One region of the Thioalkalivibrio sp. ALE17 genome, then DNA from elsewhere that is predicted to be linked to it. Evidence: riboswitches for the same ligand, from Rfam matches in the RefSeq annotation. Region 1 holds a riboswitch; the other holds the start of a gene.
The links. Region 1 has a riboswitch for cobalamin ahead of H609_RS0101255 (porin). Riboswitches for the same ligand answer to the same signal wherever they lie in the genome.
Positions count from the first base shown of each region.

Region 2: linked by a shared signal. The riboswitch ahead of bluB (5,6-dimethylbenzimidazole synthase) and the one ahead of H609_RS0101255 (porin) in region 1 are both predicted to bind cobalamin.

Region 1 covers NZ_AUDT01000001.1:275,244-283,444, reverse strand. The annotation lists gene cobJ (precorrin-3B C(17)-methyltransferase) at 1-331, shown strand, start outside; gene H609_RS0101280 (cobalt-precorrin-6A reductase) at 345-1,145, opposite strand; gene H609_RS0101275 (bifunctional cobalt-precorrin-7 (C(5))-methyltransferase/cobalt-precorrin-6B (C(15))-methyltransferase) at 1,150-2,385, shown strand; gene H609_RS0101270 (cobalamin biosynthesis protein) at 2,364-2,825, shown strand; gene cobM (precorrin-4 C(11)-methyltransferase) at 2,822-3,586, shown strand; gene H609_RS0101260 (cytochrome c) at 3,781-4,338, opposite strand; gene H609_RS0101255 (porin) at 4,359-5,489, opposite strand; cobalamin riboswitch at 5,600-5,822, opposite strand; gene H609_RS0101250 (cytochrome-c peroxidase) at 6,015-7,019, shown strand; gene H609_RS0101245 (DUF4399 domain-containing protein) at 7,095-7,538, opposite strand; gene gltX (glutamate--tRNA ligase) at 7,677-8,201, shown strand, end outside.
Region 2 covers NZ_AUDT01000001.1:2,945-11,145, forward strand. The annotation lists gene H609_RS0100025 (histidine phosphatase family protein) at 143-706, opposite strand; gene cobT (nicotinate-nucleotide--dimethylbenzimidazole phosphoribosyltransferase) at 703-1,764, opposite strand; gene cobU (bifunctional adenosylcobinamide kinase/adenosylcobinamide-phosphate guanylyltransferase) at 1,910-2,431, opposite strand; gene H609_RS0100040 (cobyric acid synthase) at 2,428-3,915, opposite strand; gene cobD (threonine-phosphate decarboxylase CobD) at 3,912-4,913, opposite strand; gene cbiB (adenosylcobinamide-phosphate synthase CbiB) at 4,930-5,832, opposite strand; gene bluB (5,6-dimethylbenzimidazole synthase) at 5,829-6,581, opposite strand; cobalamin riboswitch at 6,676-6,884, opposite strand; gene H609_RS0100060 (cobalamin-binding protein) at 7,031-7,933, shown strand; gene H609_RS0100065 (iron ABC transporter permease) at 7,940-8,201, shown strand, end outside.

The DNA of each region.
Region 1 (8,201 bases):
GCTGATCCAGCGTCGGGTACGGCTGGCGGCCGAGGCCGACTTCGCCATGGCCTTCTACAACCCGATCTCGCGCGCACGTCCCTGGCAGCTGGGCGAGGCACTGGGCATCGTGCGCGAGGTGCAGGGGCCGGACACCCTGGTCGTGCTGGCCACCGCGGTGGGCCGCGGCGAACGCGAAGACGTGCAGATCTCCACCCTCGGCGAGGTGGACCCGACGACGGCGAACATGAGCACGCTGGTGATCGTGGGCGCCGCCTCCACTCGGGTGCTGGAGCGTCCTTCGGGCCGGCGGCACGTGTACACCCCGCGTTATGTCGAGTCCGCGGAATGAGGCGGGAGCCGCGTTAGCCGTGCGCGTCCGGGAGATCCTCCAGCCAGTCGAGTACCGCCTGCGGGGCGTGGAATCGCGGCACCCCGGGGGCATCCGGCGGGCGCTCCACCATCACAACCGGCATACCCCGTTCGCGGGCCGCCTGCAGCTTGGCGGCCGTGGCATCGCCGCCGCTGTCCTTGGTCACCAGCACGTCAATCGTGTGTTCCCGCAAAAGGCGCGCCTCGTCTTCGGCCGTGAACGGGCCCCGGGCGTGGATCCAGGTAACCCGCGGCAGCGCCGGCGGTGGTTCGGGCGGGTCGATGGTGCGGATGACGTAGTCCAGTTCGGGCGCGGCCTCGAAGGCCTCCAGGTGCTGGCGGCCGGTGGTCAGCAGCACGCGCCGGCCGAGTTCCGGAAGGGCGCGGGCGGCGGCCGCGAGGTCGGGCACGCGGATCCAGCGGTCCTCCGGTCCGGCCTCCCACGACGGTCGGGTCAGGCGGGCCAGCGGGATGCCGGTCTGGCGCGCAGCCGAGACGGCGTTGGCCGAGATCTGCCGTGCGAACGGGTGGGTCGCGTCCACCAGGGCGTCGATGGCGTGTTCGTGCAGCCAGGCGGCGAGGCCGTCGACGCCGCCGAACCCGCCGGTGCGCCGAGGCAGCCGCGCCGGCCCCGGTTTTCGGGTGCGCCCGGCCAGCGAGACGGTGGCCTGCAGCCGCGGGTGCACATCCAGCAGTGGTTCCAGCGCCGCGGCCTCGGTCGTGCCGCCCAGCAGCAGGATCTGCCGCGGGCGAGCCGCCCGGGGGCTGGAGTCAGGAGATGAACGGGAGCTCATGAGGATGACCAGTCTAGCGACGAACAGTGAACCAACGCCATGGCTGAATATCGTCGGCGTAGGCGCGGAGGGGCTTGCCGGGCTGGCACCCGGGGCCCGCATGGCGCTGGACACGGCGGCGACGGTGATCGGCGGCGCCCGGCATCTGGAGATGCTGTCGGAGCGGCCGGGGCAGGAGCGCCTGGTGTGGCCGTCGCCGCTGGAGACCGCGCTGGACTGGATCGAGGCACGCGCCGGGCAGCCGCTGTGCGTGCTCGCCAGCGGCGACCCCTTCTGGTTCGGGGTGGGGGCGACCCTGATGCGACGTTTCCCGGTCGCTCAGACCTGTGTTTGGCCCGCGCCCTCGGCGTTCAGCCTGGCGGCTGCGCGGATGGGCTGGCCGCTGCAGCAGACCCGCTGCCTGTCGGTGCACGGCCGGCCCATGGAGGCGCTGCGGCCCTGGCTGCACAACGGCGCGCGGTTGCTGATCCTGAGCCGCGACGGAGACACGCCGGCGGAGCTGGCACGCTGGTTGACCGGGCTCGGCTTCGGTGATTCCACCCTGACCGTACTGCAGTCCCTGGGCGCGGCCAACGAGACGGCCGTCAGCGCGCGTGCCGATGCCTGGCCGGAGGTCGGGATCGAGGCACTGAACACCGTGGCGCTGGAGTGCCGGGCCGATCCGGCAGCAACGGTGCTTGCGGCGAGCGCCGGTCGGCCGGAGGCGGAGTTCGAGCAGGATGGTCAGATTACCAAGCGCGAGGTGCGTGCGGTGGCACTGGCCCTGCTGGCACCTGGTCGTGGCGAACGGCTCTGGGACGTGGGTGCCGGTTCCGGTTCCATCGGCATCGAGTGGATGCTGGCGGACCCGGCCAATGAAGCGGTGGCCATCGAGCCGCGTGCGGAGCGTCTGGAACGCATCGCGCGCAACGCGAGCGCGCTGGGGGTGCCGGCACTGCGCCGCATCCACGGGCGCGCGCCGGAGGCGCTGGATGACCTGTCTGCCCCCGACGCGATCTTCATCGGTGGTGGGCTGACGACGCCCGGGTTGGTGGAACACTGCGTGGAGCGTCTGTGCCCGGGGGGGCGCCTGGTCGCCAGCAGCGTGACGGTGGAGGGCGATGCGGTGTTGGCGGCGGCTCGCGAGCGCCATGGTGGCGAGCTGACACGCATCAATGTGAGTCGCTCGGAACCGCTGGGCGCGATGTCCGGCTGGAAACCGCTGCGGCCGGTGACCCTGTGGGCCCTGCGCCGGATCTGAACCAGGAGGGGGGCTTGGTCGTGCCGGGCGTCGGCTTCGCCTCCGCCTGTACGGCCCGGGAGCTGGAGGGTCTGATGCGCGAGGTACTGGCCGAGGCTCGCGCCGTGCTGGGAGTGGAGCGTGCCGGAGTGCTCGGGGCCCGGCAGCTGGCGGCACCGGTGCATAAGAGTGACAGTCGCATGCTGGCGACGGTCGCGCGGGAGCTGGAACTGGAACTCGTATTCCCGTCCATGGCCGCCCTTGCGGACTGCCAGGGGGGAATGCTGACGGAGTCGCCACGGGTGCGTGCAACGGCCGGGGTCGGTTCCGTGGCCGAGGCAGCGGCGCTGGCAGCGGCCGGCGAGGGCGCGCGTCTGCTGTTGCCGCGGCGTCTGTCACCGCAGGCCAGCTGCGCGGTGGCCTGGGTCGACCGCCAACATCTTTTCGAGGAGTCATCATGACGGTTCATTTTGTCGGTGCAGGCCCGGGTGCCGCGGATCTGCTGACCCTGCGCGGCCGGGATCGTATTGCGGCCTGTCCGGTGTGCCTGTACGCGGGTTCACTGGTGCCGGAGGCCGTGCTGGAACATGCCCCGGAGGGGGCGCGCGTGGTCAACACCGCGCCGCTGACGCTGGACGCGATCATGGAGGAGATCGAACGCGCCCACGCGGCGGGCCAGGACGTGGCGCGCCTGCACTCCGGCGACCTGTCGGTCTACAGCGCGCTGGGCGAGCAGATCCGTCGGCTGGAGGCGGCCGGGATCGAGTACAGCATCACGCCCGGCGTGCCGGCATTCTCCGCCGCCGCCGCGACCCTGGGGCGGGAACTGACGGTGCCGGAGGTGGCGCAGTCGGTGGTGCTGACGCGCACGCCGGGACGGGCGTCCTCCATGCCGGAGCGCGAACGGCTGGCGAGCTTTGCCGCCACCGGGGCGACCCTGGCGATCCATCTTTCGCTGCACAATATCGAGACCGTGGTCGAGGACCTGCGGCCGCACTACGGCTGCGACTGCCCGGTGGCTATCGTCTTCCGTGCCAGCTGGCCGGACGAGACCGTGGTGCGCGGTTCGCTGGGGAATATCGCGGAACGGGCGCAGGCCCTGACCACGCGGCGCTCGGCGCTGATCCTGGTGGGCCCGGCGCTGGACCCGGGCGATTTCCGCGACAGTGCGCTGTACGACCCGGCGCATGTGCGCCGTTACCGCGGCATGGACGGGGACTAAGCGGCGGCGGCCCCGATCTTCCGCAGGCAGGGGTGACTCCGGTGGGTGTTGTGGGGCACTGGGCTTTTCGCCTGCAAGCAGGTTCCCACATCGCCAGGAACCTGTAGGAGTCTGCTTGCAGGCGAAGGCGGTTTCTTCTCGATCAGGACCACGGAAAGGGCCGCCGTGAGGCGGCCCCTTGGTTCCCGCCCGGTTTAGCGGCGGCGGTAGTGGTCGTGGCAGGCCAAGCAATGGTGGCGCACGCCGTTCAGGGCCTCGGTGGCGCGAAGCTGGAAGTCTTCGTTCTCCAGGTCCTCGGCCGCCTCGACCTTGCGCTGCAGTCGTTCGGCGGCCTCGCGGTAGGCTGCCTTGTACTCGGAGAACTCCGGGTCCTCCCAGGCCGCGGGCAGGGCGCCGGGTTCGCCGCCCCGCGCCGGGGTCTCGCGAGCGAACCAGGTTTCGATGTCGGCGGCTCGGCGCGCCAGTTCCTCGGCGAGGTCGGGCAGGCGCTCGGCGAACGGTGCGTCGTAGCGCAGGATCTGCTCGATGCTGCGGTAGGTGGCTGAGGTGCCCTGCATGCTTTGCTGGCGGAAGCGCTGGAAGGCCTCGGTGGCGTCCACTGTGGCCGGGTTGTCCATCGTCTCGCTGTAGTCTTTGCCCCAGGGGCCGGGCATGGGGAGCGTCACCTCGTCGCCATGGGCGCCGGTGGCGGCAAGCAGGAACAGGACAAGGCCGGCGATCCGGAGGGCCGGTGTAAAGGGGGGTCGAGTCATGTCGGATCTCCTTTCCAGTGTCAGAAGCGGAATTGGTGCTGCAAGTGCAGCTCCCAGTCCGAAGTGCCGGCGTCGCGGTCCAGCCACATCAATTGGGTTTTTTGTCGCTGGCCGCGGTGGTACCAGTTGAGGCCGGCGCCCCGCTCGCGCTGCCAGCGCTCGTCGGTGCCGAGGTCGTTGCCGGCGTCGTGGCGCAGCACAGCGTGGCGCGCGGCAACCTCGAGCCCCTCCCAGGGCAGTGCCTGAGCCAGCTCGAGTTCGGCGCCCAAGTCGTGGTAGGAGGGGCCGTGATCGGGCGATACGTCGCGGCGGAAGGCGGCGAATGAAATGGCGGTGCGGGCAAACTTGACGACGCTGTCGGCCGTTGCGGTGACCCAGTCGGCGCGTTGCTGATTTACCTGGTTCTCCCGCCCGCGAGTCCAGTCGCGCAGGTGATTGCGGTTCGCCGCCTGCAGGCCGACGCCGTGGGCCACTGTATGCTCGACCGGCTTGCCGACGGTCGTGTTGTCGCGTGGAAGGGTGCCTACCGGTGCCCAGGCCCCCCGAGCGCTGAACAGGTGGCCGGAGGTGGACGGTCGGTCATCCCGCTGGTCAAGGCGGCCGCGACCATCAAACACGCCGATGGCCCAGGCCCGGTCGTCGCTGTCGCCCCCCAGTAGGGTGACGCCGGTATCGCGTCCAGCCGGGACCTCGAACTGATTCCCCGCGATGCTCAATTCGGTGAACAGCCGGTTGGGGCCACCGATGTCCCGCGGCAGGCCGAAGGGTACGGTGAACTGGCCGGCGCGCAGGTCGAGGGACTCGGTCAGTGCGTATTGGAGCCAGACATCGCGCATCGAGAGCTCGCCGCTGCTGAAGTCGGGCTGCAGGCGAAAACTAAGATCGGGGTGGAATAGGGTGCCCGTCGTATCCAGCCAGGCGCGGCGAAAGTCGAATTCGGTGGTGGTTCCCTCGTCGCCCCGCTCGATGGCGTAGCGGCCCTGGATGAGCGGGTCCAGGGTGATGGCGAAGCCGTCGGCTTCGCTGCCGAACTCGAACTGTGCCTGGAGGGGGGAAGCCCCGCCGCTGGCGATCAACAGGCCGAGAAGGGTCGGGGCCGGAGCCAGGAGTGGCGGCCGGCCGGGTCGTCGGGTCGGTTTGTTCAAGGTCATTCTCCCTGGGACGCACACCCCGTGCGCCGTGGATGGAACGACGCTGGGTGGGCCAGGGGAGGTCGGGGACTATGGACACAGCGAGCCCGACCCGACCACTTGCCCGCCGCAGCGTCAGGTTTCCTCCTGGCCGGTCTCCGGACTCGTGAAGCGGGCGGGGGTGCCCGGGCGGATCGCCTTCCCACGCCGGATTGCGGCGCAGTGGTTGTTGATCCGTTGTCTTCACCTACCGTTGCGGGGGCAGTGCCGGCATTGCGAACGGCAGTTCGCGCACCGGCTTCCCGATTATCCCCGGCGATGGAACGCCAGGGCACCTGGAGGCGGGGCGAAGGTTACTGGGGTTACAAATAGGCTGGCAAGAGGTGCGTTTGATGAGCGACCAACCGCATTGATTGATCTGGATCAACGGGAGCGCTGATTTCGCTGGTCGATCGAATACCGGGTCGATAGGGTGGGATTCAGGTGATTTGGACCGAGTCTATATCGGTCTTCGCCGACACCGATCCAATCTCAGGGAGACTTGCCATGATCCGACGTTCTTATCTTCGCAGCGCCATCTTTTCGGCCTGCACCGCCCTGGCGCTTGGCGTGGCCGCGCCCGCCGTGGCGGATACCGACTACTCGCAGTACCGGGATGTGTTCGAGCCGCTGCCGGCGCTGCCGCCGATCCCGGCGGACAACTCGATGACCAAGGAGAAGATCGAGCTGGGCAAGATGCTGTTCTTCGAGCCGCGCATCTCCAGCTCCGGCGTGATCTCCTGCGCGACCTGCCACAACCCGGCGCTGGGCTGGGCGGACCGCATCCCGCGCGCGGTGGGCCACGATGGCCAGGTTGGCGAGCGCAATACCCCGACCGTGCTGAATTCCGGCTTCTTCACTGCGCAGTTCTGGGATGGCCGCGAGGACGACCTGGAGGGGCAGGCCCTGGGCCCGATCCAGGACGCGATCGAGATGGCGATGCCGCTGGAGGATGCGATCGCCCGCCTGGAGGAGTTCAATGAGTACCAGGAGAAATTCGAGGCCGCCTATCCCGACTATGACGGCGACAACGTGATCAATACCGACCACGTGGCCAAGGCGCTAGCGACGTTCCAGCGTACGCTGAACACCCCGAACTCGCCGCTGGATCGCTGGCTGGCCGGGGATGAGGGCGCGATGAGCGAGCAGCAGATGCGCGGGATGAAGCTGTTCGCCGACAACGGCTGCGTGGCCTGTCACCGTGGGCCGGCGCTGACCGACAGCAACTTCCACCGCATCCAGGTGCCGGGTTCGGAGGACGAGGGCCGCTACCTGGTCACGGGTGAGGAGAGCGACCGGTTTGCGTTCAAGACCCCGACCCTGCGCAACGTAGCCCTGACCTATCCCTACATGAACAACGGGGAGACCGCCACGCTGGAAGAGGCGATCCGCATCATGGGCGAGGAAATGCTGGGGCAGGACTTCAGTGATGACGAGGTCGCGGATATCGAGGCCTTCATGCACGCGCTGACCGGCGAAATGCCGCAGTTCGAGATTCCTGCGCTGCCGTAACCGGCCGCATCGGAATCGAATGTGCCAGCCCCCCTCCGGAAACGGAGGGGGGCTTTTTGATGGGGTGGTACAGATCTATTCCACGGTAATCGTGATCTTCTCGGAGACAACGGGCGGGTCGAAGCTGATGTGACGGTAGTCCATGAACAGCAGTTGCAGGGTGTATTCGCCGGGTTCCAGTTCCAGCTCGCCCTCGGTCTGCCCGCCGCCGAAATGGCGCTTGTGGTCGGAGAAGGGCAGCGAGGCGTCCAGGTCCACCTCGTCGAGCGGCTTGTTCACCAGCAGGTGGTGGTGGCCGGTGTTGTCCATCTCCACACCGGCCGGGGCGACACCCATGCCGCGCAGGCCCATCTGGACCCGCACCGGGCTTTCGAGCGTTTCGCCATCCTGCGGGCTGATGAAATAGGCCTTCGCGCCATCCGGCGGCGCGATGCGGTCGCTGCCCATGGCACTTCCGGCCAGCGCGAGGCCTCCCGTCAGCACGAGCAGTGTGGAGAGCCGAGTAAGAGCGGGTTTCATGGGTACTCCTTGGGCCCGGGTTCGGCCGGTCTGTGTACTCATTTCGAGTATAGTCGGCGGTCCGCGCGGCAGTGCAGTGGCGTTCTGCTACCCTATGCGCCTTCGTTTTCCACCTCCCGATCGAGACGAGTAGCCCGCATGAGTTTTCGCACCCGATTTGCCCCCAGTCCGACCGGCTATCTGCATATCGGCGGTGCCCGCACCGCGCTGTTCTCCTGGCTGTACGCCCGCCACCATGGTGGCGAGTTCGTACTGCGGATCGAGGACACCGATCTGGAGCGCAGCACCGCGGAGTCGGTGAACGCGATCCTCGAGGGCATGAACTGGCTGGGGCTGACCTACGATCACGGGCCGTTCTACCAGACGGAACGCTTCGACCGGTACAAGGAGGTGATCGACCAGCTGATGGCTGCAGGCCACGCCTATCGCTGCTACTGCACGAAGGAAGAGCTGGATGCGATGCGCGAGGAGCAGAAGGCGCGCAAGGAAAAGCCGCGCTACGACGGTCGTTGCCGTGCGCGCACCGAGCCGCGCGAGGGCGTGGAGCCGGTCATCCGCTTTCGCACGCCGGACGAGGGCGTGACCGTCGTCGATGACATGGTGCGCGGCAAGGTCGCGTTCCAGAATAGCGAGCTGGACGACCTGATCATCGCCCGCTCCGAC
Region 2 (8,201 bases), 270 kb from region 1:
CCGATCACGCGGGCAGCGAAACGTCCGTCAGAGGCAGGCGCGGGCCGGGGCTTCGCGTGCAAGCACGCTCCCACAGAACCGCACGCAAGTGCCCGGGCGCGGGTTGGCTCGGGGTCCTGTTGCAGTGCGGGATGGGTAATCATCAGTAGGCCTGCCATGGCTCGACAATATGCAGGGACGCGAGCGGGACGTCGATACTCAGGAGTTTTTCCAGCGGCCAGACCTCGTGCAGGGCGCGGATCAGGCGGATGACACCGCCGTGGGCGATCACGAGGACCTGCTCCCCTTCGTCAGGCGCCAGGTCATTCCAGCCGGCGACCACACGCTCGCGAAACGCTCGAAGCGACTCGCCATTGGGCGGCGCATGATTCAGCGGATCTTCCCAGAAACGGCCCAGGGCATTAGCCTGCGTCTCCATCAGCGCTGCCGCCGTACGGCCTTCCCAGTCGCCGAAGTCGAGTTCGGCCAGGCGTTCGTCCACGGCGAGTGGCACGCCTGCCTGCCCGGCGAACGCCTCGGCAGGCCCGAGGCATCGCATCAACGGCGAGCAGACGATGCGATCCCAGTCGGCGTCACGCGCGAGTGTCTCGCGCATTGCGTGCCAGCCTGCTGCCGTCAGCGGGACATCGCTGCCACGCCCGCAGAAACCCTGCCCCGTGGTCTCGCCGTGCCGCAGCAGGCCGATGCGTGTGGCGTCCGTGCTCAACTACCCTCTCCGCTCACACCCGCCTCGGCGAAAGTCGCCATCCCCGAATGCAGCTCGCAGGCCAGGCGCAGCAGGGGCACGGCGGTGGCCGCCCCGCTCCCCTCGCCCAGGCGCATCCCGAGATCGAGCAACGGCTCGGCCGCCAAGGCTTCCAGCAGTCGCTGGTGGCCCGGCTCCGCCGAGCTGTGGGCGTAGAAGAACCACTCCGCGGTGCCCGGGCACAGGCGTTCCGCCACCAGCGCCGCCGAGGTGCTGATGAAGCCGTCCACCAGTACCGGCAACCCGATCTGTGCCGCGGCGATATAGGCGCCGGTCAGGCCCGCGATCTCGAAGCCACCCAGACAACGCAGGCTACCCAGTGCATCGCCGCGCACGTCGACGTGAGTGCTCAACGCCTGTTCGATCACCTCGGCCTTGTGGCGCACGCCATTGGCATCCAGACCCGTGCCGGGCCCGGCCAGATCGGCCGGCGGCAGATTCAGCAAGGAGCAGGCAAGTGCGGCGGCCGCCGTCGTATTGCCGATGCCCATCTCGCCACCGATGAACAGTTGCGCCCCGGCTCTTCGGGCGCGCTCGGCACATTGGCGGCCGACGTTCAGCGCGCGTTCCAGCTGCGCCGGCGTCATCGCCGGTTCGCGGGCCAGGTTCGCGGTGCCGGCGCCCAGGTTCAGCTGCTGCACTCCAGTCACGGCCGGAGGATCCGACACGGTGCCGAGGTTGATCACCTCGATGGACGCGCCCAGGTGCCGCGCCAGCACCGAGATCGCCGCACCGCCGTTCGCGAAGTTCGCGACCATCTGCGCCGTCACGGCCTGCGGGAAACGGGAAATACCCTCGGCCACAACGCCGTGGTCACCGGCGAACACGGCGATGTGCACCTGCTCCAGCGTCGGCTGGCCCACCCCCTGCATGGCGGCCAGGCGCTCGGCGATCGCCTCCAGCTGGCCGAGCGAACCCGGCGGCTTGGTCAGCTGGGCCTGCCGCTCGGCCGCTGTCTGGCGCGCCTCGGCGCTCAGGGGCGCCGGCGGCACCTGCAGCCAGTCACAGTCTTCGGTCACATGTTCTCCCTATTCGATCCGTCTTCGCGGGCAAGCCCGCTCCCACAAACAAACTCGCTCCCACAAAGGCATGTGCGGCAGCCCTGTGGGAGCGGGCTTGCCCGCGAATCCCCGCCACCCTGGCCACAGCAAAGCCCGCCCTGGATCACAGAAGTTGACCCTTGAGCACATGCGGGAGACCGGCGACGGTGAGGACCACGCGGTCCATCTCGGGTGCCAGGCGCTGGTGCAGCCAGCCGGCCTCGTCGGCGAAACGGCGGGACAGTTCATCCATGGGGGTAATGCCCATCCCCGTCTCGTTGGAGACGAAGACCAGCGTGCCCGGCAAGCACGGGATCGTCTCGATCAGGGCCTCGCGCTCGCGTTCGATCCAGGCCTCGTCCTCGGTGCACAGGAGCTGGGTCAGCCAAAGTGTCAGGCAATCGACCAGCAGGCACTGGCCCGGACCAGCGGCCTGTTCCAGTGCCCGGGCCAGTCCCGTGTCCGCCTCGACCAGGCCCCAGTCACCGGGGCGGTCGGCGCGGTGGCGTTCGATTCGGCGCGCCATCTCGGCATCGTCGGCCCGTGCCGTGGCGACATAGGTGACCGGCAGGCCGGATTCCGCCGCCAGGCGTTCGGCCAGTCGGCTCTTCCCGGAACGCACGCCGCCCAGGACCAGGGTCTTCATGCCACCGGCTCCGTGGATACAGCCCCCAGCAGGGCCAGTACACGCTTCATGTCCAGGTGTTCCTCCAGGGTATCCGCCAGGCGTGCAAGACCGCGTTCGCGCGCCGCGGCCAGGTCTTCTCCCTGTCCCGCACCGGGGCGCAGACCCGCCCAGTTCAGCAAGGCATCGGCGGCCTCCGAACGGTCGAATACGCCATGCACGTAGGTGCCGGCCACCGTACCGTCCTCGCTGCACGCGCCATCCGGCCCGTGCGCCAGATGCAGCAGCGGCCGCTCCAGTCCGGGCCCGGTCGTGATGCCCGCATGAATCTCGTAGCCTTCCACGCCTGCCTCCCGGCCCAGTACACGATCCCCGTGAACACGCTCCAGACGCTTTTCGGGGGCCAGGCGGGTCTCGATATCGAGCCAGCCAAGCCCCGGCGCGGAACCGGGCCGGCCCTCGACGCCGTCGGGGTCGTGCACGGCGCGCCCCAGCATCTGGAAGCCCCCACAGATGCCCAGCACCTTGCCACCGTAGCGCACATGCCGTTGCAGCGCGGCCTCCCAGCCCTGACCGCGCAGCCAGGCGAGGTCGTCGCGCACCGACTTGGAGCCCGGCAGGATCACCAGATCCGCCGGCTGCAACGACTCGCCGGGCCCGACAAAACGCAGATCCACCGCCGGGTGCAGGCGCAGCGGGTCGAAATCAGTGTGGTTGGAGATGCGCGGCAGGGCCGGCACGACCACCTTCAGCGCATCCGTAGCCTTCTCCGGCACCGCCTCGCGCGGCAGGGCGTCCTCGGCATCGAGATACAACCCCTGCAGGTACGGAATCACGCCGAGCACCGGCTTGCCGGTCTCCTGTTCCAGCCAGTCCAGCCCCGGCTGCAGCAGGCTGATATCGCCGCGAAAACGATTAATGACGAAGCCCTGAACCCGCGCACGCTCGGTCTCGCTCAGAAGCGCCAGCGTGCCCACCAGATGCGCGAACACCCCGCCCCGGTCGATATCCGCGACCAGGATCACCGGGCAGTCCACCGCCTCGGCGAAGCCCATGTTGGCGATATCGCCCGCGCGCAGGTTGATCTCCGCCGGCGAGCCCGCGCCTTCCACCAGCACGTGGTCGTACTGATCGGTCAGGCGCCCGTGCGACGCCAGTACCGCCTCGCGGGCCACCGGCTTGTAGTCGTGATAGGCCCGCGCATCCAGTTCCGCCGCGGGCCGCCCGTGGATGATCACCTGCGCGCCCTGGTCCGAGCTGGGCTTGAGCAGTACGGGATTCATGTCCGTATGCGGTTCCACGCCGCAGGCGGCGGCCTGCAGGGCCTGGGCCCGGCCAATCTCGCCGCCATCGGCGGTCACGGCGCTGTTCAGCGCCATGTTCTGCGGCTTGAACGGCACCACCGACAGTCCAAGGCGGTGCAGCACCCGCGCGAGCCCCGCGACCAGCACGCTCTTGCCGGCATCCGAGGTCGTCCCCTGCACCATCAGCGTCGTACCCGTCATGCCCGCTGCAGCCCCGCTTCGAGGCGCTGCCACTCGGCTGCGTCACCCGGCAGGCCAAACCGAAGACTCCCGGGCGCATCGAATCGACGCACCAGGATGCCCTGCCGGCCCAGATGGTCCTGCCAACCCGCGGGATCATCCACCCGGCACCACTGGAACAGCGCGGTGCCGCCGGTGGGCGCCAGCCCGTGCGCACGCAGCCGTTCCGCCAGGCGCTGACCGCGCGCCTGCAGCTGGCTCCGAGTCTCGGCCTGCCAGGCGCGGTCGGTCAGCGCCCGGGTAGCAATCCAGCGCGAAGGTCCGGCAAGACCCCACGGACCCAGCCGGGCGGCCAGCTGCGCGCGCATCGCGTCGTCGGCGATCACGAACCCGACCCGCGCGCCCGCCAGCCCGAAGAACTTGCCGAGAGAACGCAGCACCACCAGGCCTTCGCGCGGTGCGTCCTGCGCGAGACTGGCCCCCGGCGTCACATCCATGAAGGCCTCGTCCACGATCAGCCAGCCACCACGCGCCGCCAGTTCCGCATGCCAGGCCAGCAGGTCCGCACGCTCGAAGCACTGCCCGGTCGGGTTATTCGGGTGGACCAGCACCAGCACGTCCAGCTCGGGCAGCGCCGCGGCGATCGCCTCGCCGTTTAGCGGGCGTACCGTGTGTCCGGCCTCCCGCCAGGCCCGGGCGTGCTCGTTGTAGCTGGGTTCGAGGATGCCGACGCGCGCCGTACCCGAGCGCAGCGCCGGCAACAACTGGATCGCCGCCTGCGAGCCCGCGACGGGCAGAAGGGCCGCCGTGCCGTAATAGTCAGCGGCCGCGGCCTCGAGCCCGTCGTCCGGTTCCGGCAGCCGCGCCCAGACCCGCTGCGGGACCTCGCCCACGGGATAGCCATGCGGGTTGATGCCGGTGGAGAGATCCAGCCACTCGCTTGCCGGAATGCCGTAGCGCGCAGCTGCCTGGCGCACGCCACCCCCGTGCACCTGCATGAGCGCCCGGGATTCGGGCATGAGGGCCTTCTGCCGATCAGAACAGGACAACGACAATCACCCCCATCACGATGAACGCCATCCAGATCGCCAGCGCCCGGTCCACCAGCGCCACCGCCTGGCGAATGCCCGCGGCATCGGCCAGGCGGCCCATGCCCAGACGCGGACGCCACTCGCGCTGGCCGCCATAGGGCGCCGGGCCGCCCAGCACCACGCCCAGCGCACCGGCCCCAGCGGCCATCACCGGCCCGGCATTCGGGCTCTTCCATCCGGCGGCCTGTTCACGCCAGCACTGCAATGCGTCCCGCCCGCGCCCCGCCAGGGCATAGGCCAGGGCCGTCAGACGCGCCGGGATCAGGTTCATGGCGTCATCCAGCCGCGCGGCCGCCCAGCCGAACGTGGCATACCGCTCGTTACGGTACCCCCACATCGCATCCAGGGTATTGACCAGCCGGTAGGCCACCACGCCCGGTGCCCCGGCGACCAGGAACCAGAAGATCGTGGCAAACAGCGCATCGTTGCCGTTCTCCAGGACCGACTCGATGGTCGCCCCGCTCACCCCGCGCACGTCCAGGGCCTCCGTGTCCCGACTGACCAGCATCCCCACGCCCGTGCGGGCACCGTGCAAATCATCCGTCTCCAGGGCCCGCGCGACCACCTCGGCGTGTTCGTCCAGGCTGCGCCAGCCAATCGCCAGGGTCAGGATCGCCAGCGACAGCAGCCAGCCCCACGCCAGCGACGCCCCCAGAGCGGCCAGCGCCACCCATGGCAGGACCAGCGCCGCGAGCAGCAACGCCCCGCGCAGGCGACTGGGCGCATGCCAGCGCGCCTCGGCCCAGGCCGCCAGCCGACCGAACCCGGCCAGCGGGTGGAATCGCCGCGGATCGCCGAACAAGCGATCGAGGATCAGGGCGCCCATCAGGATCAGGAAGGCGCTCATGCGCTGTCGGATCCGGTCCGTTCGTCCGCCCCGTTTCCGGCGCCTGCCGCATCCGGGTCGGCTGCCAGCTCGCCGGGCACGCCCCAGCGATCCTGAAAGACCAGTTCTTCCAGGGGCCGCCGACGATCCCAGCCCGCGGTCTCCAGCATTGGCCGGTCGTAGAAACGCTCCACATGGCCGAGGCACAGCACCGCGATCGGATAGCCGCCCTCCGGCATGTCCAGCTGCCGCGCCAGCCAGTCCGGATCGAACAGCGAGACCCAGCCCATGCCCAGCCCCTCCGCGCGGGCCGCCAGCCACAGGTTCTGAATCGCGCAGGCCGCCGAGCACAGGTCCATCTCCGGTAGCGTACGGCGCCCCAGCACATAGCGTTCGCGGCCGTCGGTCAGGGCCACGACCAGCAACTCCCCCGCCTCGCGGATCCCTTCCAGCTTCAGGCGGTGCACCTCCACCGCGCGCTCCCCGCAGGCCTCGGCGGTGCGGGCCTGCTCGTCCGCGGCGTGGGCATGCAGGGCCTCGCGCAGCGCCGGATCGGTTACCCGCAGGAAGCGCCAGGGCTGCATGTACCCGACGCTGGGCGCGCGGTGGGCGGCCTCCAGCAGCCGGCGCAGCGTAGCGCCATCCACCGGATCCGGGCGGAAATGGCGCATGTCGCGGCGTTCCCCGATCACGCGATAAACCGCCTCGCGCTCGGCCGAGGCGAACGCGTTCGGATGCCCTTCTTTCGGTTTGGGGTCTGGGTTCGTCATGCGTTTCCGTCGGGGCGACGGCACGGCGAAACCACGAAGGAACGGGCACCGCAGATGGTGCCCGTGCCCTCGATCGTTGCCCGCCGCACGATCGCAGGATGCGTCATCACCAGGCCGGTCTCCGGGCTCGCGAGCGTCGGCGGCTGCCGATGCCACAGACGCCTTCCCGTGACCCGTGGGGGCACAGTGGCCAAGCCTGCGGTGTGGTTCGCCGCTCACTTACCGTTGCGGGGGCAGCGCCGGATTTGCACCGGCTTCCCGTTTCACCTGCGCATTGCAGGCACCTGATTCAAGCCGCCGTATGATACGCGTTCGGCGCGCCCCCGACCAATTTGGGCACCAAACCATCTTGCCCATGCTGCTATGATGAAACGCTTTTGCGGCTTGCGCGCACTACCGCAGACGTCCTCCATTCGACCTCGCAACAGCGCCACAACCACCGGATTTTTATGAATTTCAAGACCCTCGGACGCTCCTCCGCCCTGCTCGTCGCGACGTTGCTTTGCACGGCGCCGGCACTGGCCGACCCGGTCTCGGTGACCGACGATGACGGTCACGAGATCCGGCTGGAACAACCCGCCGAGCGTATCGTCAGCCTCGCCCCGCATATCACGGAGGTCCTGTTCGCCGTCGGGGCTGGCGACAAGCTGGTGGGCGCGACCCAGCACAGTGACTTCCCGCCGGAGGCGGAGATGCTTCCCCGGGTGGGCGGCTACAGCCGCATCGATATGGAGCGCGTCGTGCAGCTCGATCCGGACCTGGTCGTTGCCTGGCGCAGCGGAAACTCGCAATCCCAGATCGAACACCTGCGCGAGCTCGGCTTCCACGTCTACGTGTCGGAGCCCCGCAGCTTCGATGGCGTGTCCGCCAGCATGCGCCGCATGGCCCAGCTCGCCGGCACCGAGACGCAAGGCGACGAGGCCGTGCAGGCCTTCGAGGACACGATCGACACCCTGCGCCAGGACTACGCCGAGCGCGACCCGGTACGCCTGTTCTATCAGGTGTGGGAACAGCCCCTGATGACGGTGAACGACGACCACCTGATCAGCGAGGCCATCCGCCTGTGCGGCGGCGTGAACGTATTCGGCCACCTGGACCGGCTGGTCCCGCGCATGGACCGCGAGGCGGTCATCGAGGCCGATCCGGAGGTTATCATCGGCGGCGGCATGGGCGAGGATCGCCCCGACTGGGTCCTGGCCTGGACGCAATGGGAGGACATGACCGCGGTCCAGCGCGACAACCTGTTCTTCATCCCGCCGTCCCTGCTGCAGCGCCATACCCCGCGCATCGCCGAGGGCACCCGCCTGATGTGCGAGGAGCTCGAGCGGGCGCGCCTGCGCCGGGTGGACTGACCCCTCGTGACCCGCGCCTTCCTCCTTGCCGCCGCGGTCCTGCTGCCGGCGTCGCTGCTGGCGGTGCTGATCGCGCTGGCTTTCGGCAGTGTCGCGATCGCGCCCGGCGACCTGCTGGCGGTGATGCTCGGCGAGGGCAGCCGCCTGCACGACACGCTGGTGCTGGAGCTGCGCCTGCCGCGCGCCCTGGCGGCCTTCGCCGCAGGCGGGTTGCTGGGTCTGGCCGGCGCGCTGATGCAGGTGCTGCTGCGCAACCCGCTGGCCGACC